DNA from 2 places in the Neorhizobium tunisiense genome. Region 1 is predicted to be linked to the other one. Evidence: predicted binding sites of a transcription regulator. Region 1 holds the regulator's gene; the other holds the start of a gene.
The links. The regulator LexA, encoded in region 1, represses DNA repair genes until DNA is damaged. The targets are predictions, from matches to a motif close to TGTTCNNNNTGTGTTCNG.
Positions count from the first base shown of each region.

Region 2: ABCW43_RS09060 (DNA recombination protein RmuC) is a predicted target of LexA. The motif match lies at 5,547-5,564, and genes of this name have one in related genera.

Region 1 covers NZ_JBDIUU010000001.1:380,185-394,948, forward strand. Annotated here, with positions in the region: gene ABCW43_RS01990 (pyruvate dehydrogenase complex dihydrolipoamide acetyltransferase) at 1-592, opposite strand, end outside; gene ABCW43_RS01995 (pyruvate dehydrogenase complex E1 component subunit beta) at 608-1,999, opposite strand; gene pdhA (pyruvate dehydrogenase (acetyl-transferring) E1 component subunit alpha) at 2,018-3,088, opposite strand; gene ABCW43_RS02005 (FtsB family cell division protein) at 3,283-3,600, opposite strand; gene eno (phosphopyruvate hydratase) at 3,839-5,113, opposite strand; gene kdsA (3-deoxy-8-phosphooctulonate synthase) at 5,224-6,072, opposite strand; gene ABCW43_RS02020 (VOC family protein) at 6,077-6,949, opposite strand; gene lexA (transcriptional repressor LexA) at 7,150-7,869, shown strand; gene ABCW43_RS02030 (ComEC/Rec2 family competence protein) at 7,850-10,357, opposite strand; gene gltA (citrate synthase) at 10,645-11,934, shown strand; gene lpxB (lipid-A-disaccharide synthase) at 11,964-13,142, opposite strand; gene ABCW43_RS02045 (LpxI family protein) at 13,142-14,023, opposite strand; gene lpxA (acyl-ACP--UDP-N-acetylglucosamine O-acyltransferase) at 14,030-14,764, opposite strand, start outside.
Region 2 covers NZ_JBDIUU010000001.1:1,727,368-1,742,131, forward strand. Annotated here, with positions in the region: gene dapD (2,3,4,5-tetrahydropyridine-2,6-dicarboxylate N-succinyltransferase) at 1-759, shown strand, start outside; gene dapE (succinyl-diaminopimelate desuccinylase) at 768-1,964, shown strand; gene ABCW43_RS09035 (hypothetical protein) at 1,948-2,568, shown strand; gene ABCW43_RS09040 (hypothetical protein) at 2,602-3,198, shown strand; gene truA (tRNA pseudouridine(38-40) synthase TruA) at 3,212-3,976, opposite strand; gene fmt (methionyl-tRNA formyltransferase) at 3,976-4,911, opposite strand; gene def (peptide deformylase) at 4,970-5,485, opposite strand; gene ABCW43_RS09060 (DNA recombination protein RmuC) at 5,597-6,802, shown strand; gene ABCW43_RS09065 (ribokinase) at 6,852-7,751, shown strand; gene ABCW43_RS09070 (methyl-accepting chemotaxis protein) at 7,941-10,301, shown strand; gene ABCW43_RS09075 (nucleoside hydrolase) at 10,372-11,313, opposite strand; gene ABCW43_RS09080 (Hsp20 family protein) at 11,508-11,936, shown strand; gene ABCW43_RS09085 (BQ00720 family protein) at 11,981-12,238, shown strand; gene trmB (tRNA (guanine(46)-N(7))-methyltransferase TrmB) at 12,243-12,944, opposite strand; gene metK (methionine adenosyltransferase) at 13,029-14,288, opposite strand; gene ABCW43_RS09100 (helix-turn-helix domain-containing protein) at 14,474-14,764, opposite strand, start outside.

The DNA.
Region 1 (14,764 bases):
GAGCCGGTGCGCCGGCAGTTGGCTGAGCTGCAGCCGGAGTAGCCTTCGCGCCGCCGGAGGCAACTGCCTTTTCGATATCGGCCTTGACGACACGGCCGTGCGGGCCGGAGCCGGAAACGGCCGAAAGATCGAGCCCTGCCTCCTTCGCGAGGCGACGGGCGAGCGGTGAGGAGAAGGTCTTTGCGCCGGACGACGATGCCGGCGCAGCGGCCGGGGCCGGTGCGGCGACAGCAGGTGCCGGCTCGGACACCTTCGGAGCCGGTGCGGCTTCCGCCTTCGGGGCGGGTGCAGCCTCGGCCTTCGGAGCCGGGGCAGCAGCGCCACCGGCGGCGGCAGCAGAGACATCCTCTCCATCGGCGGCGAGGATGGCGATCAGCGCGTTGACCTTGACGCCCTCGGTGCCGGCCGCAACGACGAGCTTGGCAACGGTGCCCTCATCGACGGATTCGACTTCCATGGTCGCCTTGTCGGTCTCGATCTCGGCGAGCACGTCGCCGGACTTGACCTTGTCGCCTTCCTTGACCAGCCACTTGGAAAGATTGCCCTCTTCCATGGTCGGAGACAGGGCAGGCATGGTGATGTTGATCGGCATCGAAACATCCTCCCCTTATTTGTAGCAGACGGTTTTCACCGCCTGGACGACTTCGCCGACATTCGGCAGCGCCAGCTTTTCGAGATTGGCCGCATAAGGCATCGGCACGTCCTTGCCGGCGATCGTCAGGATCGGCGCATCGAGATAGTCGAAGGCCTGCTGCATGACGCGGGTGGCGATTTCGGTGCCGACCGAGTTCTGCGGATAACCCTCCTCGACCGTGACGAGGCGACCGGTCTTCTTGACCGACTCGATGACGGTCGGCAGGTCCATCGGGCGCAGCGTGCGAAGATCGATCAGCTCGACGTCGATGCCTTCCTTTTCCAGCTCGGCGACCGCCTTCACGGCATAGGTCATGCCGATGCCGAAGGAAACGATGGTGACGTCGTTACCCTTGCGGTGGATGCGCGCCTTGCCGATCGGCAGGACGAAATCGTCGAGCTTCGGCACTTCGAACTGGTGACCGTAGAGGATTTCGTTTTCCAGGAAGACGACCGGGTTCGGATCGCGGATGGCGGCCTTCAGCAGGCCCTTGGCGTCGGCAGCCGTGTAGGGCATGACGACCTTGAGGCCCGGGATCTGGCTGTACCAGGAGGCATAATCCTGGCTGTGCTGGGCGCCGACGCGGGCGGCGGCACCGTTCGGGCCGCGGAACACGATCGGCGCACCCATCTGGCCGCCGGACATGTAGAGCGTCTTGGCGGCCGAGTTGATGATCTGGTCGATCGCCTGCATGGCGAAGTTGAAGGTCATGAACTCGACGATCGGCTTCAGGCCCGCCATGGCGGCACCGACGCCGACGCCGGCAAAGCCGTGCTCGGTGATCGGCGTGTCGACGACGCGGCGGGGTCCGAATTCCTGCAGCAGGCCTTGCGTGATCTTATAGGCGCCCTGGTATTCGGCGACTTCCTCGCCCATGACGAAGACGTCCTCGTCGCGGCGCATTTCCTCGGCCATCGCGTCGCGGAGCGCTTCGCGAACCGTGGTCATGACCATCTCGGTGCCGGCCGGGATATCCGGGTCGGCGGCGGCCTCCGCCTTGGGCTGGGCCGGGACCGAGGCTTGAGCCGGAGCAGCGGCCGGCTTTTCTTCCGGGGCAGGCTGTGCTTCAGCCTTCGGAGCCTCCTTGGCAGGAGCCGAAGACCCGATCGCATCGGCGCTCTCGCCATCTTGCAGGAGCACGGCGATCTTGGTGTTGACCTTGACGTTTTCGGTGCCGGCGGCGATCAGCAGCTTGCCGATCACACCTTCATCGACGGCTTCCACTTCCATGGTCGCCTTGTCGGTCTCGATTTCAGCGATGACATCGCCGGAGGTGACCTTGTCACCTTCTTTTTTCAGCCACTTGCTGAGCGTGCCTTCCTCCATGGTCGGAGAAAGGGCGGGCATCAGGATATCGATTGGCATTGGGTTCCCTCCCCGCGATCAGAGCAGAATGTCGGTGTAGAGCTCGGACGGATCCGGCTCCGGATCGGCCTGGGCGAAATCGGCGCTATCCGAAACGACGTCGCGGATATCCTTGTCGATCGCCTTCAGCTCGTCCTCGGTGGCCCAGCCCTTTTCGAGGAGGCGCAGGCGCACCTGCTCGATCGGGTCGTGCTCGGAGCGCATCTTCTGCACTTCGTCCTTGGAGCGATATTTCGCCGGGTCGGACATGGAGTGACCGCGATAACGGTAGGTGAGCATTTCGAGAATGATCGGGCCCTGGCCGGAACGGCAGTGCTCGAGCGCCTCGTCGCCGGCGGCCTTCACGGCGCGAACGTCCATGCCATCGACCTGGATGCCGGGGATGCCGAAGCCGGAACCACGCAGCGAATAGTTCGACTGCGCCGTCGCACGGGCCGTCGAGGTGCCCATCGCATAACGGTTGTTTTCGACGATATAGACGATCGGCAGCTTCCAGAGGGCAGCCATGTTGAAGCTCTCGTAGACCTGGCCCTGGTTGGCCGCGCCATCGCCGAAATAGGCGACCGAGACGCTGTCATTCCCGCGATACCTGTTGGCGAAGGCGAGACCGGTTCCGAGCGAAACCTGGGCGCCGACGATGCCGTGGCCGCCGTAGAAATGCTTCTCCTTGGAGAACATGTGCATCGAGCCGCCCTTCCCTCGGGAATAGCCGCCCCTGCGTCCTGTGAGTTCCGCCATGACGCCACGCGCACTCATGCCGGTTGCCAGCATATGCCCATGGTCGCGATAGGCGGTGATAACCTGATCACCCTCCTGCTGCGCCATCTGCATGCCGACGACGACAGCTTCCTGGCCGATATAGAGGTGACAGAAACCGCCGATGAAGCCCATGCCGTAGAGCTGGCCGGCCTTTTCCTCGAAACGGCGGATGAGCAGCATTTCACGATAAGCGTGAAGATCCTGATCCTTGCCGAAATCCGGGGTGTTCTTGCCCGTAAACTCCTTGGCGGAGGATTTCGAGGCCGATTTGATTGCAGACTTTGCCGCTGGTTTGCGGCCGGATACAGACGCGGTTTTTGTCGGCGCCATTCATCCCTCCCTTTGAGTTCTGCGTTGAGAGCGAGATTGCGCCCTGACGTGTATCGCCAGATTCCCACTCTGGTTTCGGGGCGTACCATAGGCAAGAAAGCCTGCCCCAGCAATGCCATAAATGCATGGCTCACATTCCGCACAACCCACTGAAAAGGTTATAGAAATGTAAAATTAACTGAAATTCGGTTAATTTAGAAGTAGTTGTTGAAGATGACGATTTCGTCGCTGCGGGAAATATTCAGCTGATAGCGGGCGATCTCGTCCAGCATGTCCTTGTCGAGCGAACCGTCGCTCATCAGCTGAACCTGCCGCTCCAGCGTTTCGCGCCGGGCGGTCAGCTTGGCCAGTTCCTCCGCACGCGCCTGCCGCTGACGCTCGAATTCCTCCGTGGCGATCAGACCGAGATCACCATGGATGGAATGATAGCCGAAGTAGGACAGAAACGCGACTGTGATGGCGGGAAGGACAAAACGGCCGAATTTTCTTTTCTTATGATGCTTTGTCCACATGCCGCTCTAACGCCTTGCCACGCTTACGGGATCTCAAATCGGATCCGAAACAGAGCTTCAAATTCGCAGAACTTGCTTAAGCAATCGTTGACCAGAATCGAGTCCGAAAAAAGCCCGCGTCTTTCGGCGCGGGCTTTGGAATTATGATGCAATGATTTGCTGGCCCTTCGCTTGGGCTCAGGGCGTACGTCCTTCGAAACGATCACTGGATCGTTTCGTCGGCTTCGCCAAACAGTCCTTAACCCTTCAGGATGCCGCGACCGGCATAGACCGCCTGCGGGCCCAGCATTTCCTCGATGCGGATGAGCTGGTTGTACTTGGCAAGCCGGTCGGAGCGCGACAGCGAGCCGGTCTTGATCTGTCCGCAATTGGTGGCGACGGCGAGATCGGCGATGGTCGAATCTTCCGTTTCGCCCGAGCGGTGCGACATGACGGCGGTATAGCTCGCCTTATGTGCCGTCTCGACGGCATCGAGCGTTTCCGACAGCGAGCCGATCTGGTTGACCTTGACGAGGATGGAGTTGGCGACGCCCATCTTGATGCCGTCGCGCAGGCGGGCCGAATTGGTGACGAACAGGTCGTCGCCGACCAGCTGGCACTTAGCGCCGATCTTGTCGGTCAGGTACTTCCAGCCGGCCCAATCGTCTTCGGCCATGCCGTCTTCGATCGAAATGATCGGATACTTGGCTGCAAGCTCGGCCAGATAGTCGGCCATGGCTTCCGGCTCGAGCGTGCGGCCTTCGCCTTCCATTTCGTACTTGCCGTTCTTGAAGAATTCGGTCGAAGCGCAGTCGAGCGCCAGGCATACGTCGTCGCCCGGCTTGTAACCGGCCTTTTCAACCGATTTCATGATGAAGTCGAGAGCTTCGGACGCACTCTTCAGGCCCGGTGCGAAACCGCCTTCGTCGCCGACATTGGTGTTGTGGCCCTGGGCCGCCAGTTCCTTCTTGAGGACGTGGAAGATCTCCGAGCCCATGCGCACGGCGTCCTTCAGCGTATCGGCGCCGACCGGCATGACCATGAATTCCTGGAAGTCGATCGGGTTGTCGGCATGGGCGCCGCCGTTGATGATGTTCATCATCGGCACCGGCAGGACATGGGCGTTCGGGCCGCCGACATAACGGTAGAGCGGCAGGCCGGACGTTTCGGCGGCGGCCTTGGCGACGGCGAGCGAGACGCCGAGGATGGCATTGGCGCCGAGGCGCGACTTGTTCGGCGTACCGTCGAGCGCGATCATCGTCTTGTCGATATGGATCTGGCTTTCGGCATCGAAGCCGCCGATCGCATCGAAGATCTCGGTATTGACGGCTTCGACCGCCTTCTCGACGCCCTTGCCGTGGTAGCGCTTGCCGCCGTCACGCAGTTCGACGGCTTCGTGCGCGCCGGTGGAGGCGCCCGACGGAACGGCCGCGCGGCCCATCGATCCGTCTTCCAGATAGACATCCACCTCAACGGTCGGATTGCCGCGGCTGTCGAGGATTTCGCGGGCGATGATATCGGTGATGGCGGTCAAGGGTCTCTCCCTGGGTTTGGACTTGACGTCACGAGGTCACTGAAAATGTCTCATAATCAATGACGCGAAAATTACAATCGAAGCAGTTTGCGCGCTTTTAGTGAGCGGGCTCAAGCCGCCTTGGCGATGGCATCGAGAGCGAGCAGCTTTTCGAGCAGCCGCGGCATGTCCTTCAGATACACCATGTTGGGGCCGTCCGAGGGCGCGTTGTCCGGATCCTGGTGGGTTTCGAGAAAGACGCCGGCGACACCGACCGCGACGGCCGCGCGCGCCAGCACCGGCACCATGGTGCGGTCGCCGCCCGTCGAAGCGCCCTGCCCGCCCGGCTGCTGCACCGAATGTGTCGCATCAAAGATGACCGGAGCGCCGAGCGACGCCATGATCGGCAGCGAGCGCATGTCGGAGACCAGCGTGTTGTAGCCGAAGGAAGCACCGCGCTCGCAGAGCAGCACGTTCGGATTGCCGCTCTGGGTGAACTTGGCAAGCACGTTCTTCATGTCCCAGGGCGCCAGGAACTGGCCCTTCTTGACGTTGACGACGCGACCGGTCTTGGCGGCTGCGACAAGCAGGTCCGTCTGGCGGGAGAGGAAAGCCGGGATCTGCAGGATGTCGACCGTCTCCGCGACAACGGCGCATTGCTCTTCCGTGTGAATGTCGGTCAAAACCGGAAAGCCGAATTCCTTCTTGAGGTCGGCAAAGATCTCCATGGCGGTTTCGAGCCCGATGCCGCGCTTGCCGGAAATCGACGTGCGGTTGGCCTTGTCGAAGGAGGACTTATAGACGAGGCCGATACCGAGCTTGCCGCAGAGTTCCTTCAACGCGCCTGCCATCATGAAGGCGTGGTCGCGGCTCTCCATCTGGCAGGGGCCGGCGATCAGCGACAGCTTTGCATCCTGCGCGAAAACCACCTTGCCGTCTCCTTCGCCGACGGAGACGCGTGGATTGGCGGTAACTTCCATGAACCTATTCCTCGAAGCCGAACAAAACACCCTGGCCGGGCGCCGCCGAGACGAGAACACGGCCCTCCCGGCGGACGAATGCGACGTCATTAGCAGCAAGGGTGATCTCTGTCACGGCAAGATCGGTCGTCTTGAAGATGATCACCCGGCCGCGCAGCCCCTCGGCACCCGGCGTCGACGGCAGGGCGAATTCCGCTTCGAGTTGGTGATCCTGCAGGATGCGAATGCGGGCATTGGCAGCGGCAAGCTCGATCGACGCGGCCTCCGGCTTGGCCTTCGTCAGCAGCACCTGCTCCGCCAGGGGTACGAAGTCGGAGGGTGCCGAGGCCGACAGGATGATCTTGCTCAGCCCCGTGACGGCATTGGAATGGCGCTCCAGTTCGCCGCGATCGGCCGGCAGGGGATTGATCCGCTGGCACGAAAACATCAGGAAATCAGGTGCGCGGTCATCACCCGCAAAAGCCAGCCGGAAGCTCGCCTGCGTTTCGGAACCATCGGCCAAGGTCATGCCGCGGGAAAATTCCAGCACGTCGCCTGCCGAGATGCCACGCATCTTGAAACGCGCGTGATCGGCCATCGCGTCACCCGTGGCGATAACGAGCGCGGAGAACCCCTGCCTGTCGCGCCCGTTGCGGAAGGCCAGATCGCGTGCCGTAAAAACGTTACCGCGTTTGGCGGCAGCGCTTGCATGGCGGCGATTGGCAAGAGCCAGCGGCTCCAGGTAGCTGCCATCCGAGAAGAACACGCAAGCATTGGCTGTGCCGAAAGGATGAAAAGCGTCCGGCGCAACTGTAAAACCAAGCTTCGTGAGCCGGGAACGCGCAGCGGCAAGTCCCGCCACCGGCAGCACGAGATGATCGATCGGTCTTGCGTTCAAGCGAGGCCCCCCGGAATTGGAATCGCAAAGCTACTTTGGCAGCGGGCTCGCGCCGCGCAAGTGGTGTGACACGAGATATCTGGCACGCATCTATGAAGAAAAAATCTTCATACTTCACAGAAATTTAGGGACTTGCAGAACACATATGGAACATATAGTGTCCGTTCTGGATTTGTTTCCGACTCTGAGGGTGCCAAAAGATGCTCACGCGCAAACAACAGGAATTGCTTCTGTTCATTCACGAACGCATGAAGGAATCCGGCATCCCGCCGTCATTCGACGAAATGAAGGACGCTCTCGACCTCGCGTCCAAATCCGGCATCCACCGGCTGATCACGGCCCTCGAGGAACGCGGCTTCATCCGCCGCCTGCCGAACCGGGCCCGTGCGCTCGAAGTCATCAAGCTGCCGGAAGCCTATTCGCCGAGCATCCAGCCCCGCCGCGGTTTTTCGCCGAGCGTCATCGAGGGCAGCCTCGGCAAGCCGCAGCCCGTCGCGGTGCCTCCAAAGCCCGCCGCCAACGACGACCCATCGAACGCCACGACCGTTCCGGTCATGGGCCGCATCGCTGCCGGCGTGCCGATCTCGGCGATCCAGAACAATACGCACGACATTGCCGTGCCCGCCGAAATGCTCGGCTCAGGCGAACATTATGCGCTGGAGGTCAAGGGCGACTCGATGATCGAGGCCGGCATTCTCGACGGCGATACGGTGATCATCCGCAACAGCAATACGGCCAATCCGGGCGATATCGTCGTGGCGTTGGTGGACGACGAGGAAGCGACGCTGAAGCGTTTTCGCCGCCGCGGCGCTTCGATCGCGCTCGAAGCCGCCAACCCCGCCTACGAAACCCGGATTTTCGGGCCGGACCGGGTGAAGATCCAAGGCAAGCTCGTCGGCCTCATCCGCCGGTATCACTGATCATCTGCCGGACCGGTTCCGGCAATGACCTGTCAAAACCACGGCTTCGCCAATCATAGTGGCGGTGCCTGCTCCAGGGTCGATCCTCGCCCGCCATGGCGGCACGGATCTGCCAGCGCCGAACGTCGGTCGCGCCGTTGAGGAATATCTCCATGGCGCCCGCCTTGCGAAGCGTGGCGCCGTTGATCATCGGCGCGCCGGACCGGCATTGGTCGAAGCGGGCGCGCGGGGCAATGACAAGATTGGCGGCGTCGCAGGCGGCACCGGCATAACGGCTGTCCTCGACAGCGATAACGATGCCCTTGCCCGTGCGTGCCGCGCACCAGGCCTTCTGCTCACAGGTGAAGCGGCCGGCAGGCGCTCGTTTCATTTGCGACTTTGCCGTTTCGAGTTCCGCTGGGGCCAGCTCGCGCCGCTCGTTGGCTTTCTCGCCGGGAGGCTTGTCGTCGGGCGGCTTTTCCCTGGATGGCGACATTTCAGGCTTGGTGGGATCGCCGAGCAAAAGGGCCCTCTTCCATTGGTCGTAGATGAAGTCGGGCGGGCGGGCGCGATTGATGGCGACCCCCTCCCCATCTAGAACGGCGACCGTGGTCCCGTCTTCCGAGATCAGTATATCCGGCAGGGGCATCGACCGCTCATGCCAGGAAAGCAGCAGAGCAGTCATCATCAGTGGCAGCCCGATCAATCTCAGTCTCGTCCTCAGCAGCGTCAGCAGCAGAAAACCTGCGGTCGAGACGGTCAGGAACCAGGGATGCTGTCGTCCTGTGCCGACATCGCCGCCCCAGGCGGCAACGTGGTTGGCAATGGCGATCACCCACTCCAGGCCGAGGCCCATGAGCTTCATGAAGGGAGCATCGAGGCCGAACGGCATCAGCAACATGCCGGCCAGCCCGGCCGGCATGACCACGAAGGAGATGATCGGCATGGCGGCGAGGTTCGCTGCAAGGCCGTAGGTGGCGATACGGTGGAAATGTTCGACCGAGAACATTGCGGTCGAAATGCCGCCGATCAGCGAGGTCACGAAGATGCCGGCCGCGAAATTCCAGGACGTCAGAACGGGCGTCACCAGAGGGTGACGGAACGGCAGAGGTTCGGGATCGCGGCCTTCCGCCCTATGTTTCCAGAGCGCGTAGCCGGCAACCAGGGCAGCGGTGGCGGCAAACGACATCTGAAAGCTCGGCCCCAGTATTTCCGAGGGCGACATGGCGATGATGGTGAGCGCAGACAGCGCCACATTGCGCAGGCTGATCGATGGCCGATCGAAAAGGACCGCCACCAGCATGATCGCCATCATGATATAGGCCCGCTCGGCCGAAACGCCGAAACCAGAGATCAGGTAGTAGGCCGTCGCCATCATCAGGGCACCAAGTGCGGCGATCTTCTTGACCGGATAGGCCTGGGCGAAGCCCGTGAAGACGGAAAGCACGGTACGCACGCCGACAAAAAAGATGCCGGCAGCGAGCGCCATGTTCAGCCCGGAAATGGCGACGATATGGGCGAGGCCCGACAGTCGCAGCGCCTCGGTGGTGTCTTCGGAAATCGCCCGGCGCTCGTCCGTGACGATCGCCGCGGCAAAGGCGCCGGGATCTCCGGGCACGGTCTCCCGGATACGGGTTGCGATTGCGCTGCGCAGATCGAAAAGCCGGGTTTCGACGTCCGCAATCCAGCCCCGGGTTGAATGGGCGGCAGCCTGCTTTTTCGGTGCTCCATAGAAAAACCCAACAGCGCCGATGCCGTCGAAATAGGACGAAAAGGCAAAGTCGTTGAGGCCCGGCAGGGCCGGTCCCGACGGGGGTGAAATGCGGGCGCGGCCGCTGATCGTTTCGCCGGTTTTGGCCGGTTCATGGCGGGACCTTGAAAGCAGAGATACACGCTGCGGTGGGCGCCTGACTTCCGGATTGGAGGTCCGCGCGATGCGGACGATATAACGCCAACGACCCTGGGCATCGATCTCTCGACGCTCGACCACGCCGGCAAGCTCGGTCGTCACCGGCGTATCGAGAATGACAGTGGAGCGCCTCCAAGTCTCGAACTGCGCCAGCATCATGCCTGCCAGAAAGAGTGTGAGAGCGAGCGGCAAGAGGTGCGTGGTACCGGACCGGTAGCGCGAGGCGATCACAAATATCGCGCAGTCGCAAAGGAGGAGGAAATACGGCCAGAAAGCCGGGGTCTGCGGCAGCGCGAACCAGCAGGCGGCCCCTGCCCCGACGACAACGGGCAGAAAAAGGAAGCCATGGCCATAGACCGCCTCCTCCTCCAGCATGACCGGCAGACGGCGCCGCAGCCGGTCAAGCCGTCGGCTCGTGGAGCGGCGAAAGGGGCCGCCTGACGTATGAACCGGCGGGCGGCGTTCGATCGCGGGAAAAAGCTCGGCCAGATCCCGGACCTTGACCGAGTCGGATGCGCCTCCATTTATGCGGGGGTCCGGCGGCCGGGATATCAGCTTCCCTGCCTCGGCACGCGTCGGAAATGCATTTTCCTCCGGCATGAAACGCTCTATTCGCCCCACCGCCAAACATGCGGCAATGCAACCTGCGCGCTTCCTCCCCGGCCGTCAACCGGCGGTTAAATATCGGGAATTCCGAAGCGTGAAAGAGGCCTGCAACAGGAAGTTGGACATCCAAGCAAACGCCGCTGCCCAATAATTTTTCGCGCTGCACAAAATGCCGTCACGACAGCTTGGCATCAGCTTTCGGATCATATAGCTAAACTGTGGACGCTTAATTCTTGTGGCGCTTTTAGGGCGCCATGCCGCCAAAAGGTTGGAGGATCAGCATGACGGAAACAAGCGCAAATCTGGTAATCGGTGACAGAAAAGTCGATCTGCCGGTCAAGTCGGGCACCATCGGTCCCGACGTGGTCGATATCGGCGCTCTTTACAAACACACCGGCACCTTCACCTACGACCCGGGCTTCACCTCGACGGCGTCTTGCGAATCCAAGATCACCTATATCGACGGCGACGCGGGCATCTTGCTGCATCGCGGCTATCCGATCGAACAGCTGGCCGAGCATGGCGACTTTCTGGAAACCTGCTATCTGCTGCTTTACGGGGAACTGCCGACCGCAGCCCAGAAGAAGGACTTCGACTATCGCGTGACCCATCACACGATGGTGCATGAGCAGATGAGCCGCTTCTTCACCGGCTTCCGCCGCGACGCCCATCCGATGGCCGTCATGTGCGGCTGCGTCGGGGCACTGTCGGCCTTCTATCACGACTCGACCGACATCACCGATCCGCACCAGCGCATGGTCGCTTCGCTGCGCATGATCGCCAAGATGCCGACGCTTGCCGCGATGGCCTACAAGTACCATATCGGCCAGCCCTTCGTTTATCCGCAGAACAACCTGGACTATGCGTCGAATTTTCTGCGCATGTGCTTTGCCGTTCCGTGCGAAGAGTATGTGGTCAATCCGGTTCTGTCGCGCGCCATGGACCGCATCTTCATCCTGCATGCCGACCACGAGCAGAACGCTTCGACCTCGACGGTCCGCCTCGCCGGTTCCTCGGGTGCCAACCCGTTCGCCTGCATCGCGGCCGGCATTGCCTGCCTCTGGGGCCCGGCCCATGGCGGCGCCAACGAAGCAGCGCTCAACATGCTGACGGAAATCGGCTCGGTCGACAAAATCCCGGAATACATCGCCCGCGCCAAGGACAAGAACGATCCTTTCCGCCTGATGGGCTTCGGCCACCGCGTCTACAAGAACTACGATCCGCGCGCCAAGATCATGCAGAAGACCACGCATGAAGTGCTCGGCGAACTCGGCCACAAGGACGATCCGCTCCTGCAGGTGGCGATGGAACTGGAGCGCATCGCGCTCACCGACGAGTATTTCATCGAGAAGAAGCTTTACCCGAATATCGACTTCTATTCGGGCATCACGCTGAAGGCGATGGGCTTCCCCACCACCATGTTCACCGTGCTCTTCGCTCTCGCCCGCACCGTCGGCTGGATCGCCCAGTGGGCCGAAATGATCGAAGATCCGCAGCAGCGCATCGGCCGCCCGCGTCAGCTCTATACCGGCGAAGCGCAGCGTGACTACGTTCCGGTTTCCAAGCGTTAATCGAACGCTGAACCCAACAAAAAACCCGGTCAGAGATGGCCGGGTTTTTTAGTGTCCAGAACCTGGAGAACGATGCCGGCGGCGGCCTCGCCGGGCGGCACGGGCACCTGCAGCCGCTCCCAGGTGAGATCGAAACCTTCGATCATGGCGCGACGCTGCAACGTGTCGGAGGACAGGCGTTCGGCCCAACGGCAAAGACTTGCCGGACGCACCACGTCGTTGACGTATTCCGGTACCACCGCGTAATCGGCGATCAGGTTCGGCAGGGCGCCGGACCAGGTCTTGATGCGTTTCGCGAGCATGGTGATCAGCCAGTCGGTCTTGTAGGCCGAGACGACCGGAATTCCGGCAAGGCCGAGTTCGAGGATTACCGTGCCCGAGGCCGCAAGCGCTGCATCGGCCTCGGTGAAGGCTGCCCATTTGCCATCCGAACTGACGCTGATCTCCGGCTTGACCTCGAAACCGGCGGCGATCTCGCGCACCAGCTTTTCTAGGCGGGGAACCGTCGGCAGCACGAAGCGGGTCGGCCCGTTGCGGGCGACGAACTCGCGGGCCGCCTCGCCGAAAACCGGCAGCAGCGCCTTGATTTCCGCCGAACGGGAGCCCGGCAAAAGCATGATCGTCTTTTCTTCCCCCGGCTCCTTCACCGGGCGTCCGGCCCGGATGCCGCGGACCTTGAGGAGCGACGGATCGGCTGTCAGACGGTGGCCGACGAAGGTGGTTTCCGGCCCGCCGAGGCGCTTCATGGCCTCAGGCTCGAACGGCAGCACAGCCAGGACATGATCGACATAGGCGAGCATCGCCTTGGCGCGGTATTCCTTCCACGCCCAGACGCTCGGGCAGACATAATCGACGATGGGCAGGTCCGGCAGAGCGGCGCGCACTTTCCTGGCGACGCGATGGGTGAAATCGGGGCTGTCTATGATGATCAGCACATCCGGCCTTGCCGAGACGATGGCCGCCGCCGTCTGGTTGATCCGCCTGATCAGGTTCGGCAGGCGGGCGATTACCTGGGTCAGACCCATGATCGACAGTTCGGAAAAGTCGAAAAGCGAGGTGAGGCCTTGTGCCTCCAAACTTTCGCCACCGACGCCGACGAGGTCGACCGGGCCGTCATGGGCTGCCTTCAAGGCTGCGATCAGATCGCCGCCGAGCAGATCGCCGGATACTTCGCCGGCGATGACACCAACCTTCAAGGTCCTGACCATCACAATCCTCCTTGCGGCAGGCCGGGATCTATGCCGCAGACGAAAATACCGGCGGCATCGGCCGCGGCAATCATCTTGGATTCTTCCAGCACCAAAGCGCGTCCCGCCTCCACGGCGATGCCGGCGAGACCGGCATTGATGGCGTTTTCGATGGTCGACGGGCCGATCGTCGGCAGATCGGCGCGCATGTCCTGCTGCGGTTTGCAGAGCTTGACGAGCACGCCCTTGCGGCGGGCCGAAATGCGGCCTTCGGCGCGCAGTGCCGCCACCCGCTCCAGCATCCGGTCCGTGCCCTCGACGCCTTCCAAAGCCACGACGCGGCCGCCGACGCTGACCGCGCCCTGGCCAATGTCGAGTTCGCCGAGACGCTTGGCGGCTTCGGACGCCCGGTCGATGTCGCGGCGGTCATCGTCCGAGGGCACATGGGCGCCGAGCGGTCCGGTCTTGGCAAGCAGGCCGGGCACGATGTCGTGGGCCCCCAGCACCTCGCAACCCATCGCCTCGATGAGCTTGATGACCATCTGGAGCACCGAGTCGTCGCCGCCGGAAAGGAGCGTGCGGACAACCGAGGGGACTTTCAGGATCGTCCGGAAGGTCGGATGGATGTCGCGCCAGTCGGGCCTTCGGGCGACACCGCCCGACAGGATGACGCGGGTGATACCCATTTCGCGGAACAGACGTTCGATTGCCGAAAGATCGCCGACGCCAACGGAAACCGCTTCGAAACCATCGAAGCTCTGATCGGATTCATTTGCGAGTGCTAGGATCAGCGGTGTTTCACCGGCCTGCTGCGCTGCTTTCGCCACATAGAGGGGCAAAAACCCCTTCCCGGCGATGATTGCCAGCCGGCCCTTCGGCGCAAGGCTCGGGAGGCCGGCCATGCGGGATCAGCCCTTGCCGCGGAAGGTCGAGGAAATGGCACGATCGCTCTCGACCGCGATGAAATCGAGGATTTCCATCGCTTCCTTGCAATCGGCGTAGTCGTTGCGGATCGCCGCGGCGTTGGCGCGGATGTTGCTCTCGCCCTCGAATATCTGCTTGAAGGCACGGCGAACGGTATGGATCGTTGCGCGCTCGATGCCGGCCCGGGTCATGCCGACCACGTTCAGGCCGCCGAGGACGCCCGGATTGCCGTTCAGCATGCCGTAGGGAATGACGTCGTAGTTGACCGCCGAAAGCCCGCCGATAAAAGCCTGGCGGCCGATGCGGGTGAACTGGTGCACGGCACAGCCGCCGCCGAGGATTGCTCGGTCCGCCACATGGACGTGGCCGGCGAGCATGACGTTGTTCGACATGATGATGTCGTTGCCGAGCTGACAATCATGCGCGACGTGCGAATTGGCGAGAAACAGGCAGTTGTTGCCGACCACCGTCTTGCCGCCGCCGCCGACCGTGCCGCAATTCATCGTCACGCCTTCGCGCATGACGCAATTGTCGCCGACCGTCAGCGTCGAATCCTCGCCTGCCTCATGAAGGCTCTGGGAAACGCCGCCGATCACCGCCATCGGAAAGATACGGCAGTTGCGGCCGATCTCGGTGCGACCGCTCACCACGGCATGCGACAGCAGTTCGACGCCATCCTTCAGCACCACCCGCGGGCCCACATGCGAAAACGGTCCGAC
Region 2 (14,764 bases), 1.3 Mb from region 1:
GACGCGGTCGAGGAGGCGCTCAACCTTTTGGACAGCGGGAAGGCACGGGTTGCAAGCCGGGGCGAAGACGGAACCTGGACGGTCCATCAGTGGCTGAAGAAGGCGGTTCTGCTCTCCTTCCGGCTCAACGACATGGAAGTGGTCAGACACGGTCCCGGCGCCTCGACCTGGTGGGACAAGGTGCCCTCCAAGTTCGAGAACTGGGGGGAAAGCGAGTTCCGTGCGGCCGGATTCCGCGCTGTGCCGAACGCGGTGGCACGTCGCTCGGCCTATATCGCCAAAAACGTTGTCCTGATGCCCTCCTTCGTCAACCTCGGCGCCTACGTCGATGAGGGCACGATGGTCGATACCTGGGCGACGGTCGGTTCCTGCGCCCAGATCGGCAAGCACGTGCATCTTTCCGGCGGCGTCGGCATCGGCGGGGTGCTGGAGCCGATGCAGGCGGGCCCGACCATCATCGAGGACAATTGCTTCATCGGCGCCCGCTCGGAAGTGGTCGAAGGCTGCATCGTCCGTGAGGGTTCAGTGCTCGGCATGGGCGTGTTCATCGGCAAGTCGACCAAGATCGTCGACCGCGCCACCGGCGAGATCAGCTATGGCGAAGTGCCGCCCTATTCCGTCGTCGTAGCCGGCACGCTGCCGGGCAAACCGTTCCCGAACGGCGAGCCAGGCCCCGGCCTCTATTGCGCCGTGATCGTCAAGCGCGTCGATGAAAAGACCCGTTCCAAAACCGGTATCAACGAACTGCTGCGCGACTGACCCGTCAGATGTCCAGTGCCGATCCCATCGCCACTCTCCAGACGCTTATCCGCTGCCCTTCGGTGACACCCGCCGAAGGCGGCGCGCTGGCAGCGCTGGAGGCCATGCTGCTTCCGCTCGGTTTCAAGGTCGAGCGGATGGTGGCGACGGAACCCGGCATGCCGGACATCGAGAACCTCTATGCCCGGCTCGGCACCGAAGGCCCGCACCTGATGTTTGCAGGGCATACGGACGTGGTGCCGCCGGGAGATGAAACCTCGTGGAGCCGACCGCCCTTTGCTGGCGAGATTGTCGGCGATGAGCTGTTCGGCCGCGGCGCGGTCGACATGAAAGGCGGCATCGCCTGTTTCGTCGCCGCCGTAGCCCGCCATATCGAGCAGCATGGCGCGCCAAAAGGTTCGATCTCCTTTCTGATTACCGGCGACGAGGAAGGCCCAGCCGTCAATGGAACCGAGAAGCTGCTGAAATGGGCGGCCGGACGGGGCGAGACCTGGGATGCCTGCCTGGTCGGCGAGCCGACCAACCCGGACATACTCGGCGACATGATCAAGATCGGCCGGCGCGGTTCGGTCTCCGGCAAGATTACCGTCTTCGGCGTCCAGGGCCACGCGGCCTATCCGCATCTGGCCGACAATCCGGTGCGCGGACTCCTGCCGCTTGCATCTGCGCTGATGGACCCGCCCTTCGACGGCGGCACCCCGGAGTTCCCGGCCTCCAATCTGGAAGTGACATCCATCGATGTCGGCAATCCGGCGACCAACGTCATTCCGGCAAAAGCCACCTTCGCTTTCAACATCCGTTTCAACGACACCTGGACCGCCGATACCGTCAAGGCCGAGATCATCAGGCGACTCGACGCGGCAGCAGTCGGCAGCCCGCTTCGCCCAGGCCGCGATCCGGCGCGCTACGACATCACCTGGGCCGAGCGACCGAGCCACGTGTTCCTCACCCGCAACAACGCCCTGATCGCTTCGCTTTCCGGCGCCGTTGAAAGTGTGACCGGCAAGGTGCCGAAACTCTCCACAACCGGCGGCACATCGGATGCCCGGTTCATCAAGGATTATTGCCCCGTTGTCGAATTCGGCCTGGTCGGCCAGACCATGCACATGATCGACGAGCGCGTGGCCCTTGCCGATCTGGAGACGCTTACCCAAATCTATGGGACCTTCATCTCCCGCTGGTTCGATAATGCCCTCCTATCATGACGTCAGGCTCTACCTCGGCGGCCTCTGGCTGCTGATCCGCGGCGATGCGCGCGGTTTGCGGCCATTCGATATTTCGGACGAAGGCGTGTTGCGTTCGTTCTGGGCAGTCGCCTGGTGTGCGCCGGCATTAATTATCGGCTGGATCTTTCGGCGAATGGAATACCTTCGCCATTTCCCTCAACGAGAGGACTATTCCTTCATCTTCTTCCTGAAGATGCTGGTTCTCGAAGCGGCCCAATGGATGGTGCCGACTGTCGCGCTCGTCGCCCTCGGCCTCATTTTGCGCTTCATGCCGCTCGTGCGGATTCTGATCGTGCTGCGCAACTGGTTTGCCGTCCCGCTCGCCTATGCGGCCTATGTCATCCTAGCGCCTCTCTCCTTCCTTTCAGATCAACATGGCGCCCTTGCAAGCCTTGCCGGCTACGGCTCGATGGCGCTGGCGGCATCCCTTCTGATCGCGGCGCTTTTTCTCATGTGGTGCATTCTGAGAACGGTCATGGGCGGCCCGGTGATGATACGAGTTGCGACCCTGGGGCTCGTGGTTCTGGCCGAAATTATCGTTGCGCGCAGACTGGAGAATCTCATGGGGGTTTCGTTAACCTGATGCGTGATTTCGCCGTTTTGCGGGGAGGCCGCCTTGCCCTCCTATCCTGAAGTCAGACTATATCTGAGCGGTCTCTGGCTGCTGATCCGGGGCGATGCGCAGGGTTTCCGCCTGCTCGACATTTCCGATCGCGGCATGATGCGCTCGTTCTGGGCATTCCTCTGGTGCCTGCCGGGAGCTTTCATATCCTGGCTGTGGTGGCGCGACTATCTGCTGGACAGCATGCCGCCCGGCGCCCGGATCGGCGGGATGTTCTTCGTTCGCATGGCGATGCTGGAAATCTTCAACTGGCTGGTGCCATTGATCCTTGCCGGCGTACTCTGCTCTCTTCTCGGCATTGCCCGAAAGTTTCCGGCGGTCGTCGTCACCGTCAACTGGCTCTCGGTTCCGTTTTCCTATCTCTACGGCCTGCTGAGCCTGCGCTTCCTGTTGCCGTCCAGCCTCGATACCGCGCTGGCGCTTGTCCATTTCGCCCTGCTGATCGTCATGATCATCGCGGTCTCACGGGTGATGCGGATGATCTGCGGGCCGCAGCCGCTGATGATCACCACGCTGGTGCTGGTGCTGATCGTGCCGGGCATGCTGCTGACCGAAGCGCTGCAGCGTTTCCTCGGCATCTATCCGCTCTGATGAAGCAGGCGCTTCAGGGCTCTACGGGGTCGCCCGGATAATCGACGCGCATGAAATAAAGCCCCTCCGGCGGCGCCACCGGGCCGCAGGCCTTGCGATCGCGCGCATCCAGCGCTGCGCGGACGTCTGCCGGCGTCATGCGGCCTTCGCCGGCGAGTTTCAGCGTACCGGCGAGCGAACGTATCTGATTGTGCAGGAAACTCTGCGCCGTGGCGCGAATTTCGATCAGATCGCCGCTACGCGTTACGTCCAGCAGATCCAATGTGCGGACGGGGCTTTTCGCCTGGCAATGAACCGAACGAAATGTCGTGAAGTCATGCTTTCCGACCAGTGTCTGGGCGGCGGCGTGCATGACTTCGTGGTCCAGATCCCGGGTCACCCACCAGGCGCGCTTTGCCTCCAGCGCCAATGGTGCGGCGCGCGAAATGATACGGTAGAGATAATGCCGACGCACGGCCGAAAAGCGGGCATCAAATGCGTCATCGACAGCCCGCACATCAATGACCGCCACCTTCTCGTGAGCCATTCCCAGATAGGCGTTCAGCGCATTGCGCAGCTTGTGCGGCTCCCATGGCCGCGAGAGATCCACGTGCACGACCTGTCCGCGCGCGTGAACGCCGGAATCCGTGCGCCCGGCACCCTTGACCAGCACCGTTTCCTTGGTCAGCGCCAGGATGGCTTTTTCAAGTGCCGACTGGACCGAATGGCCGTTTTCCTGCTTCTGCCAGCCGACATAAGGCGTGCCGTCATATTCGACGGTCATGCGGAATCGTGGCATCAGGAGAGCCTCGTGCCAGGCCCAAGCGGCGTGCCCCGCAGGAACTCAGCCGCCGCCAGGGGCTTAGCCCCCGCCTTCTGCAATTTCAGGAGCCGCACGGCCCCTTCGCCGCAGGCAACGGTCAACGTGTCGTCCAAAACCGTTCCGGGCTCGCCCTGCCCTTCGCCGACCTCCGACCCGAGAACCTTTACCCGCTCCGGCTTTCCGTTGATCTCGGCCTCGAACCACGCGCCGGGAAACGGTGACAGGCCGCGGATATGGTTATGCAGATCGCGCGCGGGCTTCGAAAAATCGATGCGGGTCTCGCCCTTGTCGATCTTGGCGGCATAAAGCACGCCTTCCGGCGATTGCGGCGTCAGCGGCAGGTCTCCGGCTTCGAGTTTCCCCATCGCCTCGACCATGGCACGGGCTCCGACCAGCATCAGCTTGTCGTGCAGTTCGCCGGCGGTCATGTTGTCGCCGATTTCCACTTCGCTCGTCAGCGCGACGGGGCCGGTATCTAGGCCCTTTTCCATCTGCATGACCATCATGCCGGTTTTCCTGTCACCCGCCATGATCGCCCGCTGGATCGGCGCTGCGCCGCGCCACCGCGGCAGGAGCGAAGCGTGGCCGTTGTAGCAACCGAGCCTGGTACCCGTCAGGATCGCTTCCGGAAGCAGCAGGCCATAAGCGACGACGACGGCAACATCCGCATCGAACGCACGGAATTTCTCACGCTCTTCGGAATCCTTGAAATTCACCGGCGTGGAGACGGGGATGCCGAGCAGTTCCGCGGCCTGATGCACCGGCGACTTCACCAGATCGAGCCCACGCCGGCCGGCCGGGCGCGGCGGCTGGGTATAGACCGCGACGATCTCGTGGCCCGCATGCTTGAGGCTCTGCAGGGTCGGCACGGAAAATTCCGGGGTTCCCATGAAGATGATGCGAAGAGACATGGACGTTCCGCGTCTCAAGAGACCGCGCCTTCTTAACTCGGATCGCCCGAGCGACGGTTCAGACCGCCTTGGACTTGGCAGCCTTGGTGAATTTCTTGATCACCATCTCGCGCTTCAGGCGGGAGATATGGTCGATGAAAAGCACGCCATTCAGGTGATCGATCTCATGCTGGAGGCAGGTGGCCAGCAGCCCATCGGCCTCCACCACATATTCCTTGCCGTCGCGGCCGAGATGCTTGACGCTGACGGTCGCCGGGCGTTCCACCTCGGCATAATATTCCGGAATGGAAAGGCAGCCCTCTTCATAGACCGCAATTTCGTCGGAGGATCTGACGATCTCCGGGTTGATGAAGACCTGCGGCTGTTTTTCCTCGCCCTCACGGGCAATGTCCACGACGAGGAGGCGGCGCGGCACGCCGATCTGGATCGCGGCAAGGCCGATGCCCGGAGCGTCGTACATGGTCTCAAGCATGTCGTCCGCGAGCTTCAGAAGCTCGGCGTCAACGCGCTCGATCGGCTTGGAAACCTGGCGCAGGATCGGGTCAGGCAGAATAATCAGAGGCTTGATCGTCATGGCTTCCCATAACCCATCTTTTTTTCCGAAGAAATAGAAATTACATCTCCAGGAAGCACAATGTTCACGTTTTGATCTTTTCAAGTGGCAAATTTCTGTTAGCTTCCGGTCATGAATAATCTTCTCGCAAGTCTTTACCGTTTTTTCGACGATCCGCGCGCTGCCGTCGTGGCGGTGATGTGTGGAGCGGCATTGCTGCTGTTATGGCTCTTCCTGGCGCGCCGGGCGTCGCTTCAGCGGCAGGAAGATGCGGCCCTGCGGGCGATGGAGGGCGAGGCCCGGCTTTCCGAACTTCTGCGGGCACAGAGCGAAATGCAAGGCAGGCTTTCGGCGATGGCGGAGACGCTTTCGACGCGGCAGTCGGAACTTAACCAGTCGGTCAGCCAGCGGCTTGACGGCATGACGCACCGGATCGGCGCGACGATCACCGAACAGACCAAATCGACGCACGAGAACCTGCGGCGGCTGCAGGAACGGCTGGCGGTGATCGACGCTGCACAGAACAATATCCAGACCCTCGCAAAGGACGTCGTCGGCCTGCAGGCGATCCTGTCGAACAAGCAGACACGCGGCGCCTTCGGCCAGGGCCGAATGGAAGCGATCATTGCCGACGGGTTGCCGATGGGCGCCTACGGCTTCCAGACCACGCTTTCGAACGGGACCCGGCCCGACTGCACGATCAGGATGCCGAACGGCGCTCCGCCTTTGGTGATCGATGCCAAATTTCCGCTTGAAGCCTGGAACGCTTTTCGCGAGGCCGCCGCCCCTGAGGCCCGGCGGGCCGCCAGCCAGGCCTTCAAGCGAGATCTCGAAGTGCATATCCGCGATGTCTCGGAAAAATACCTGATCCCGGGCGAAACGCAGGAAATGGCCTTCCTCTTCGTGCCGTCGGAATCGATCTTCGCCGAGATCCACGAGCATTTCGAGAGCGCTGTGCACAAGGCGCAACGTTCCCGCATCGTCATTGTCTCTCCCTCTCTCCTGATGCTGTCCATCCAAGTCATCCAGGCCGTGCTGAAGGACCAGCGGATGCGCGAGCAGGCGCATCTCATCCAGGGCGAGGTGGCGCTGCTGATCGAGGATCTCTCACGTCTCGACGACCGCACCCGCAAGCTCCAGGCGCATTTCTTCGCGGCGCAGAAGGATGTCGAGCAGATCATGACCTCCACCGACAAGCTCAACCGCCGCGGCGCCAGGATCGAGGCTCTCGAACTCGAGGCTCCGGTGGTGACCGAAGCAGCCCGCGACCTGCCACAGGCGAAGGTGGTCGAAAGCCGTACCGGCCTTCTCAAACTGCGGGTGGTTGACGAGGAGTGACCCTCTCGGGCAGTGTCGCGCGACTTTAAATCAAGCAAGCAGGCCCACCATGATCACCGTCCTCGGCTCCATCAACATGGATCTCATCGCCACGACCGAGCGTCTGCCCCAACCGGGCGAAACGGTTGAGGGATCAAGCTTTGCGACCGCCGCCGGTGGCAAGGGCGCCAACCAGGCTCTCGCCGCCCGCCGTGCCGGAAGCGCGGTGCATATGGCCGGAGCCGTTGGGGAGGATGGTTTTGCCACGCCGGCGCTGGCACTTCTCGATGACGCGAAGGTCGATCTCTCCGCGGTCGCGCGCGTAACCGATCCAACCGGCACGGCCTTGATCCTGGTGGGCGGCACGGGCGAAAACATGATCGCGGTGGTGGCCGGCGCCAACGGTACGGTGAGCGCGGCGCAGGCCGAGGCGGCGGTCGACGCCATGAAAACCGACGATATCCTGATGCTGCAACTCGAAATCCCAGCCGAGGCGGTAGAGACGGCGCTCAACGCGGCGCGTGCCAAAGGCGTGCTGACGGTGATCAACACGGCGCCGCTGACCGGCGATGCGGCCCGGCTTGCCCGGCTCGCAGATATCGTGGTCGCCAACGAGACGGAATTCGAACTGCTGGCCGGAAGCCCGATCGCCGACGCAGAGGCACGCCAGGCGACGTTGAAAAAATTGCATGCCGAAACCGGCCAGACATTCGTCGTCACACTCGGGGGCGACGGCGTGATCGCAATCCGCGACGGAGAGATCGTCACCGCCGAGGGGTTGAAGATCGAGCCGGTCGATACGGTCGGCGCCGGCGACACGTTTTGCGGTTACCTGGCCGCCAGCCTCGAACAGGGGCTCGATTTTGCGAAAGCGCTTCGCCGGGCCGCGGTGGCCGGTTCGCTCGCCTGCCTCACCCGTGGCGCCCAGCCGTCGATCCCGCCGGCAGAGGCCGTCGATGCCAGGGTCTGAGCTGCCCCGATCAAACACCCGCTGCATTTTCGCGGCGGTGCGAGGGCATGCGTTACAATTTTAGTTAAAGTTAAGATATCCCTTTTAGGGTCGCGATCGATATCTCCGCGGGGGCGGGATTCGATCGTGATCCGCCTCGCGACAGCTCCATGAAGGAGCCTCACCTCAGTCCGCAATGCGAGGCAATCGATGTTTTCGCTCAAGATCAAGTCACTCTCCACGAAACTCATACTGGTAACGAGCCTGGTCATCGCCGTCGTTCTGGTTCTCTCCAACCTCTTCCTGATTTCCCAAACCCGTAACCGCGTCTCGACGCTGACCATGGCGCAGGCGCAGGCCGAGGCGCGCTCGATCGCCAACGAAGTTGCCGTCGACATGGGCCAGCTTGCCGGCGCCGCACGCTCGATGGCCGGCGTGATCGGCCGCGGTCATGCTGCGGGTTATCTCGACCGCAAGGGTGTCACCGACGCTCTCAAGGCCAATCTGGAGCAGAATGTCTTTGCCTATGGCAGCTGGTTCGCCGAAGTTCCGGGCGTATTCGACGGGAAGAACGCGGAGCTCGTCGGCAACAAGGAGATGGGCGCCAACAAGAAGGGGGAGCTTGCCCCTTACTGGACCAAGAGCCGCACCGGCGATATCGCCTATAGCGTCTTCGACATCGATACCCAGGCGGAATGGTATTCGCTCGCGGCGACCTCGAAAAAAGGTTCGCTCACCCAGCCCTATATCGAAAGCACGACGGGCGACGCCGTCGCCATGAGCTCCGTCGCCTACCCCGTCATGTCCGGCTCCAAGCTTCTCGGAGTTGCCGGCCTCGACGTTTCGATGGCCACTTTGACGAAGAAACTCCAGGCGATGCGGCCGTTCGGCTCCGGCCGGGTTCTCCTGGTGTCGCAAGGCGGCAAATGGATCGTGCCCGTCAATCCCGACAAGCTGATGAAGCCGGTCGAAGGCGAGAAAACAAACGAGCTGCTGGCCGCGCTGAAGTCGAACCAGCCGATCCAGCTCGACAACCTGACCGCCGATGCGGCGGAACCCTTTGAACGCGTCGTCTATCCGTTCACGGTTCCGGACCTCAACGCCACCTGGGCGATCGTCCTGGACGTGCCGCAGAGCGTGATCGCCGCACCGGTTCAGGACCAAACACTGATGATGGTGCTCGGTGGGATCGTCGTGATGGCGGCCTGCATCGCGACCCTTTATTTCGGCAGCACCGTCTTCGTGCGGCGGCCTCTCGGGGCGCTGCTCGGCAGCGTCGACACCTTGAGCAAGGGCCAGTTCGAGCAGCCGGTCGAGGGCCAGGACCGCACCGACGAAATCGGCTCGCTGGCCGGCGCGCTCGAAGGCTTCCGCCACACGCTGGCGGACGGCCGGCGGCTCGAAACGGAGGCGGAAGCACAGCGCCATGCGGCGGAAAGCGAGCGCCACCGTTCCGAAGGCGAGCGGGAAGCGAACGCCCAGCAGCAGCAGCGTATCGTCAGCTCGCTCGCCAATGGCCTGGCGGAACTCTCCAACGGTAATCTCGGCTATCGCATCCAGGACGATTTCCCGGGCGAATATGCGAAGCTGAAGGTCGACTTCAACAAGGCGCTGGAAAGCCTCGAGGAGACGATCGCGACGGTGAGCTCGACCGTCTACAATATCGGCAATGGCAGCCGTGAAATCACAACCAGCGCCCAGGACCTGTCGCGCCGGACAGAGCAGCAGGCGGCAAGCCTCGAGGAAACCGCAGCCGCACTCAACGAGCTTACTGCGCAGGTGAATTCAAGCGCCGAGAACGCCAGCTCCGCCGCCGCTACGGTCAACCTCGCCTGCGACGATGCGGAAAAGTCCGGCGAAGTCGTACAGAAGGCCGTCGCCTCGATGCAGGGCATTGCCCAGTCCTCGCAGGAAATCTCGCGCATCATCGGGGTCATCGACGAGATCGCCTTCCAGACCAACCTGCTGGCGCTGAATGCCGGCGTCGAGGCAGCCCGCGCCGGTGAAGCCGGCAAGGGTTTTGCTGTCGTCGCACAGGAAGTCCGCGAACTCGCCCAGCGTTCCGCCACCGCTGCCAAGGAGATCAAGGCGCTCATCAACGCATCGACCAGCCAGGTCGGCGACGGTGTGGACCTGGTCGGCAAGGCTGGCGACACGCTGCAGAAGATCGCCGTGCAGGTGATGCAGATCAACGGGTTGATCCGCCAGATCTCGGCGTCGGCAAGCGAACAGGCCGTCGGCCTCAAGGAGGTCAACTCGGCCGTCAACCAGATGGACCAGGTGACCCAACAGAACGCTGCGATGGTGGAAGAGACCACCGCCGCAAGCACGGTGTTGAGCACGGAAGCGGAAACGCTGAAGTCGCTTGTCGCCCGGTTCCGCGTCTCCGCACATGCTGCTAGCCACAATCAAAATGCTCCGCAGGCACTGCGTCAGGTGGCCCAGACCATGCGGGCGCCGCGGGCGAGCCAGCCAGCACCGGCCCCGGCTCCGCGTGCCAAGCCCGACCCGAGGGCTGCGATCTCCCACGGTTCAGCCGCCGTCGCATCCGACGACTGGCAGGAATTCTGATCGCACCTGCAGGCGAAAACGCAGAAAAGCCGCCGTGCAACCGGCGGCTTTTCCTTGTCCGCTGTTCCGCTTAGAGACGCGAAACCCGTTCCGTCAGCAATTCAAAAAAGCCGTCAGCATCTACGTGGCGCATCACCTTGGCGTTCGGCTTGCGGCCGGAGACGTGCCACCAGTCGACCACCGTCATGCCGACCGTCAGTTCCGAGCGCGTCTCGATCTCGACATTGCAGTCGCGGCCCGAGAAGAGTTCGGGCTTCAGGAGGTAGGCTATCACCGTCGGGTCATGCAACGGTCCGCCATCCGAGCCGTATTTTTCGATGTCGAAGCGCTCGAAAAAGGCGAGCCACGCGACCAGCACCTCTGCAGGGCGGGTACCGAGCGCGGCGATCTTCTCGACGCGGGCTCTCGTCGTCAGCAATTGATGCGTGACGTCGAGCGGCATTATGACGATCGGCATGCCCGAGGCGAATACCATCTTTGCCGCTTCCGGATCGACATAGATGTTGAATTCGGCAGCCGGCGTGATGTTGCCGCCTTCGAAAAAGCCGCCGCCCATCATCACCAGTTCCTTCGCGCGCGCCGCGATATCCGGCGCTTTCTCAAGAGCGAGCGCGATATTGGTGAGTGGCCCGAGCGTGCAGAGCGTTACCGTTCCGGCGGGCTCGGTGCGCAACGTGTCGATGATGAAGTCGACAGCATGCGTATCTTTCACCGGCATGGTCGGTTCAGGCAGTTCGATGCCGTCGAGGCCCGTCCTGCCGTGAACGTGCTCGGCGGTTACCTGTGGGCGCACGGTTGGCTTCGGCGCGCCCTCGTAAACCTGCGCGTCCGGCCTGCCGCAGAGTTCGCAGATGATCCGGAGGTTGCGGCTTGTGTAGGAAAGCGGCACGTTTCCGGCGACCGCGCAAAGGCCAAGCACCTCGATCTCGCCGGGGCTCGCAAAGGCAAGCATGATTGCCGCGGCATCGTCCTGACCCGGGTCGGTATCGATGATAATCTTCCTGCGCTGCATGAAAACTCCCGTTTTCCGCGGTAGTGGTCCACAACCTTGCATCCTGTCAAGTGCCGCATGATCGGCATGGAGTAGCCGTGACATCAGTCCCGGCGCTCATCCTTGCGGTCGCCGCCGGAACCTCCCATATAACAAGCGAGTTGACGGGCCGCGTGGCGGGTGTCGACAGGGTCGCTTGTTGCAAGGACTGGACTATGAGCCGAATGACGCCGTTTGCGAGCCCCCTGCTTCTGGGCTTCGACGCCATGGAAAAGACCCTCGAACGCCTCGCGAAGTCGAACGACGGTTACCCTCCCTATAATATCGAACGCATCCGCGCTGACGCTTCCGGGGCCCCCGAGCGGCTGCGAATCACGCTGGCTGTCGCCGGCTTTTCCGAAGCCGAGCTTGAGGTGACGACGGAAGAAAACCACCTCGTGATCCGCGGACGGCAGACCGAGCAGGGTGAGCGCGACTATCTTTACCGCGGCATTGCTGCGCGGCAGTTCCAACGTATGTTCGTGCTGGCCGACGGAATGCAGGTTTCCGGCGCCTCGCTCAAGAACGGTTTGCTGTCGGTTGACCTTATCCGCCCCGAGCCGGCACGCATGGTGCGAAAAATTAACATTTCCGTCTCAGAGTAGGTCAATGGCGCTAATGCCGTTGCCCCTCAATGCTGGAGGCTGGAATGCTCCTGAAAGAAGCGAATACGCGTTTGACGCAGTCCGAACTTGCTCATCTGGGCGCTGGAGAGGTCGGGTATATTCGCAAGATGCGGTCAGACGAAGTGTCCCGCTGTTTCCCTGAAGCCCCGGATATCGATCCAAGTCTCGATCTTTGGGCCCTGTTCGGCGCAGATGGTACGCCGATCCTTCTGACAGACAATCGCTCCAGCACCTTCTTCAAGGCTGCTGAAGACGACCTGAAGACCGTCAGCCTGCACTGACCTTTCAGGTTTTCCTGAACGTCAGATAGGCCGAGGAGCGGCCTTCCCGGCGAGCCTTGTTCTCGTATCGTGTACCGGGCCAGCCGGCGAACGGCGTCAGCCAATCCGACGATTGCTCCGCCTGCCATTGAAAACCGCCGTGGTCGCGGCAATGGATCAGCGTCCAGTTGACATAGGTGTCGATGTCGGATGCGAACAGGAACAGGCCGCCCGGCTTCAGCACGCGGTGGAAGCGGCCGAGATTGACCTCAGACACGAACCGCCTTTTCCAATGTTTCCGCTTCGGCCACGGGTCCGGATAGAGCAGGTCGATGCGATCGAGCGACGCATCCGGCAGCCAGTCCAACACCTGCGTGGCGTCGTCGTCATAGACCCGGATGTTCTTGAGCCCCAGCTCGTCCACCCGCGACAGAAGCTTCGCCATGGAATTGACGAAGGGCTCGACGCCGATGAAGCCGGTCCTGGCGCTTTCCTGCGCACGGTGGACCAGGTGCTCGCCGCCGCCGAAACCGATTTCCAGCCGCAGCTCCTCGACCGGTATCGGAAATATCTCTGAAAGCACCGCCGGCGCTGGCGCCTGAAGATCGAGCTTCAGCGCCGGCAGCAATGTCGCAATCCCTTCCGCCTGGCGTTCGCGGAGCTGCTTGCCCTTGCGGCGCCCGAAGAAGGCTTCGGTGCTGCGGCTCGGGTGCTGCGGTTCGGTCATAGGCTGGTCTCTCATGATAAAAGCGGGCGTCTCCGTCAGGAGGCACCCGCTTTACAGTTTTATGGAGCTATCCGTAAAGGCCGATCAGGCGGCCTTGAGGGTCTCTTCCTTCAACGCATCCTTGAGCGGCTTCGCCAGATCGGTCTTCTCCCAGGAGAAAGAACCGTCGCGGCCGGCCTTGCGGCCGAAGTGGCCGTAAGCGGAAGTCTTGGCATAGATCGGCTTGTTGAGGTCGAGATGGCGGCGGATGCCGGTCGGCGACAGGTCCATGACCTTGCGGATGGCGGCTTCCACCTGGTCTTCCGTCACGCCCTTGCCCGTGCCGTGCAGGTCGACATAGATCGACAGCGGCTGGGCGATGCCGATGGCGTAGGAAATCTGGATCGTGCAGCGGTCGGCAATGCCGGCAGCGACGACGTTCTTTGCCAGATAGCGAGCGGCGTAAGCGGCCGAACGGTCGACCTTGGTCGTGTCCTTGCCGGAAAATGCGCCGCCGCCGTGGGGAGCCGCGCCACCGTAGGTGTCGACGATGATCTTGCGGCCGGTCAGGCCCGCGTCACCATCCGGGCCGCCGATCACGAACTTGCCGGTCGGGTTGATGTACCACTTGCAATCCTTGGCGATCGGCAGGTCGCCGAGCGCTTCGCGGATATAGGGTTCGACAACCTGACGGACCTTCTTGGAATCCCAGCTCTCGTCGAGGTGCTGGGTCGACAGCACGATCGAATCGACCGCGGCCGGCTTGCCGTTTTCGTAACGCACGGTCACCTGGCTCTTGGCGTCCGGGCCGAGCTTGCCGGCATCACCCTCGCCCTTCTTGCGGGCGGTTGCGAGCAGCTGCAGGATCTTGTGGGAGTAATAGATCGGCGCCGGCATGAGGTCCGGCGTTTCCTTGCAGGCATAACCGAACATGATGCCCTGGTCGCCGGCACCTTCGTCGCCCTGCTTGTCGGCCGCGCTGTCAACGCCCTGGGCGATATCAGCGGACTGTGAATGCAGCAGCACATCGATCTTGGCCGTCTTCCAGTGGAAGCCTTCCTGCTCGTAACCGATGTCGCGGATCGCCTTGCGGGCGGCGGACTTGAACTTCGAGGGATTGATGACGTCCTTGCCGTCCTTGTCCTTCTTCATCAGGCTCGGCGGCAGGCGGACTTCGCCAGCGATAACCACACGGTTCGTGGTCGCCAGCGTTTCGCAGGCAATGCGCACGGTCCAGGGATCGACGCCGGTCTTAGCCGCCTCGCGGTACACAAGATCTACAATTTCATCGGAGATACGATCACAAACCTTGTCCGGATGGCCCTCGGCAACGGACTCGCTGGTGAACAGATAACTTGCGCGCATTACGGGATTCCCCTCAAAGAAACGAACGCACCTGTGTTAGTGATTTCCATCGACAAACACAAGCGTACAACGACATAAATATATCTTTATGTGTGAAAGCCGGGCATTCCCGCAACACCCGCTGCCTCATCATAAGCAACAAAAAAGCGGCCCGGAGGCCGCTTCTGTGCTGATATCAATAAGTCTTATTCGACCTCGGCATCCGCTGCCAGGGCCTTTACGAGATCTACCACACGCCGGCGAACTTTCGGGTCCGAGATCTTCACGAAAGCCCGGTTCAGCTGCAGGCCCTCGGAGGAGGAGAGGAAATCGACCACGTAGTTGGAGCTCGAGGCTTCCGCCATGCCGCCCTGACCGCCCTGATCGCCCGGCGCATCTTCGAAGAAGAAGGAGACCGGCACGTTGAGAATGCTGGAGATGTTCTGCAGACGGCTCGCGCCGACGCGGTTCGTGCCTTTTTCGTATTTCTGAATCTG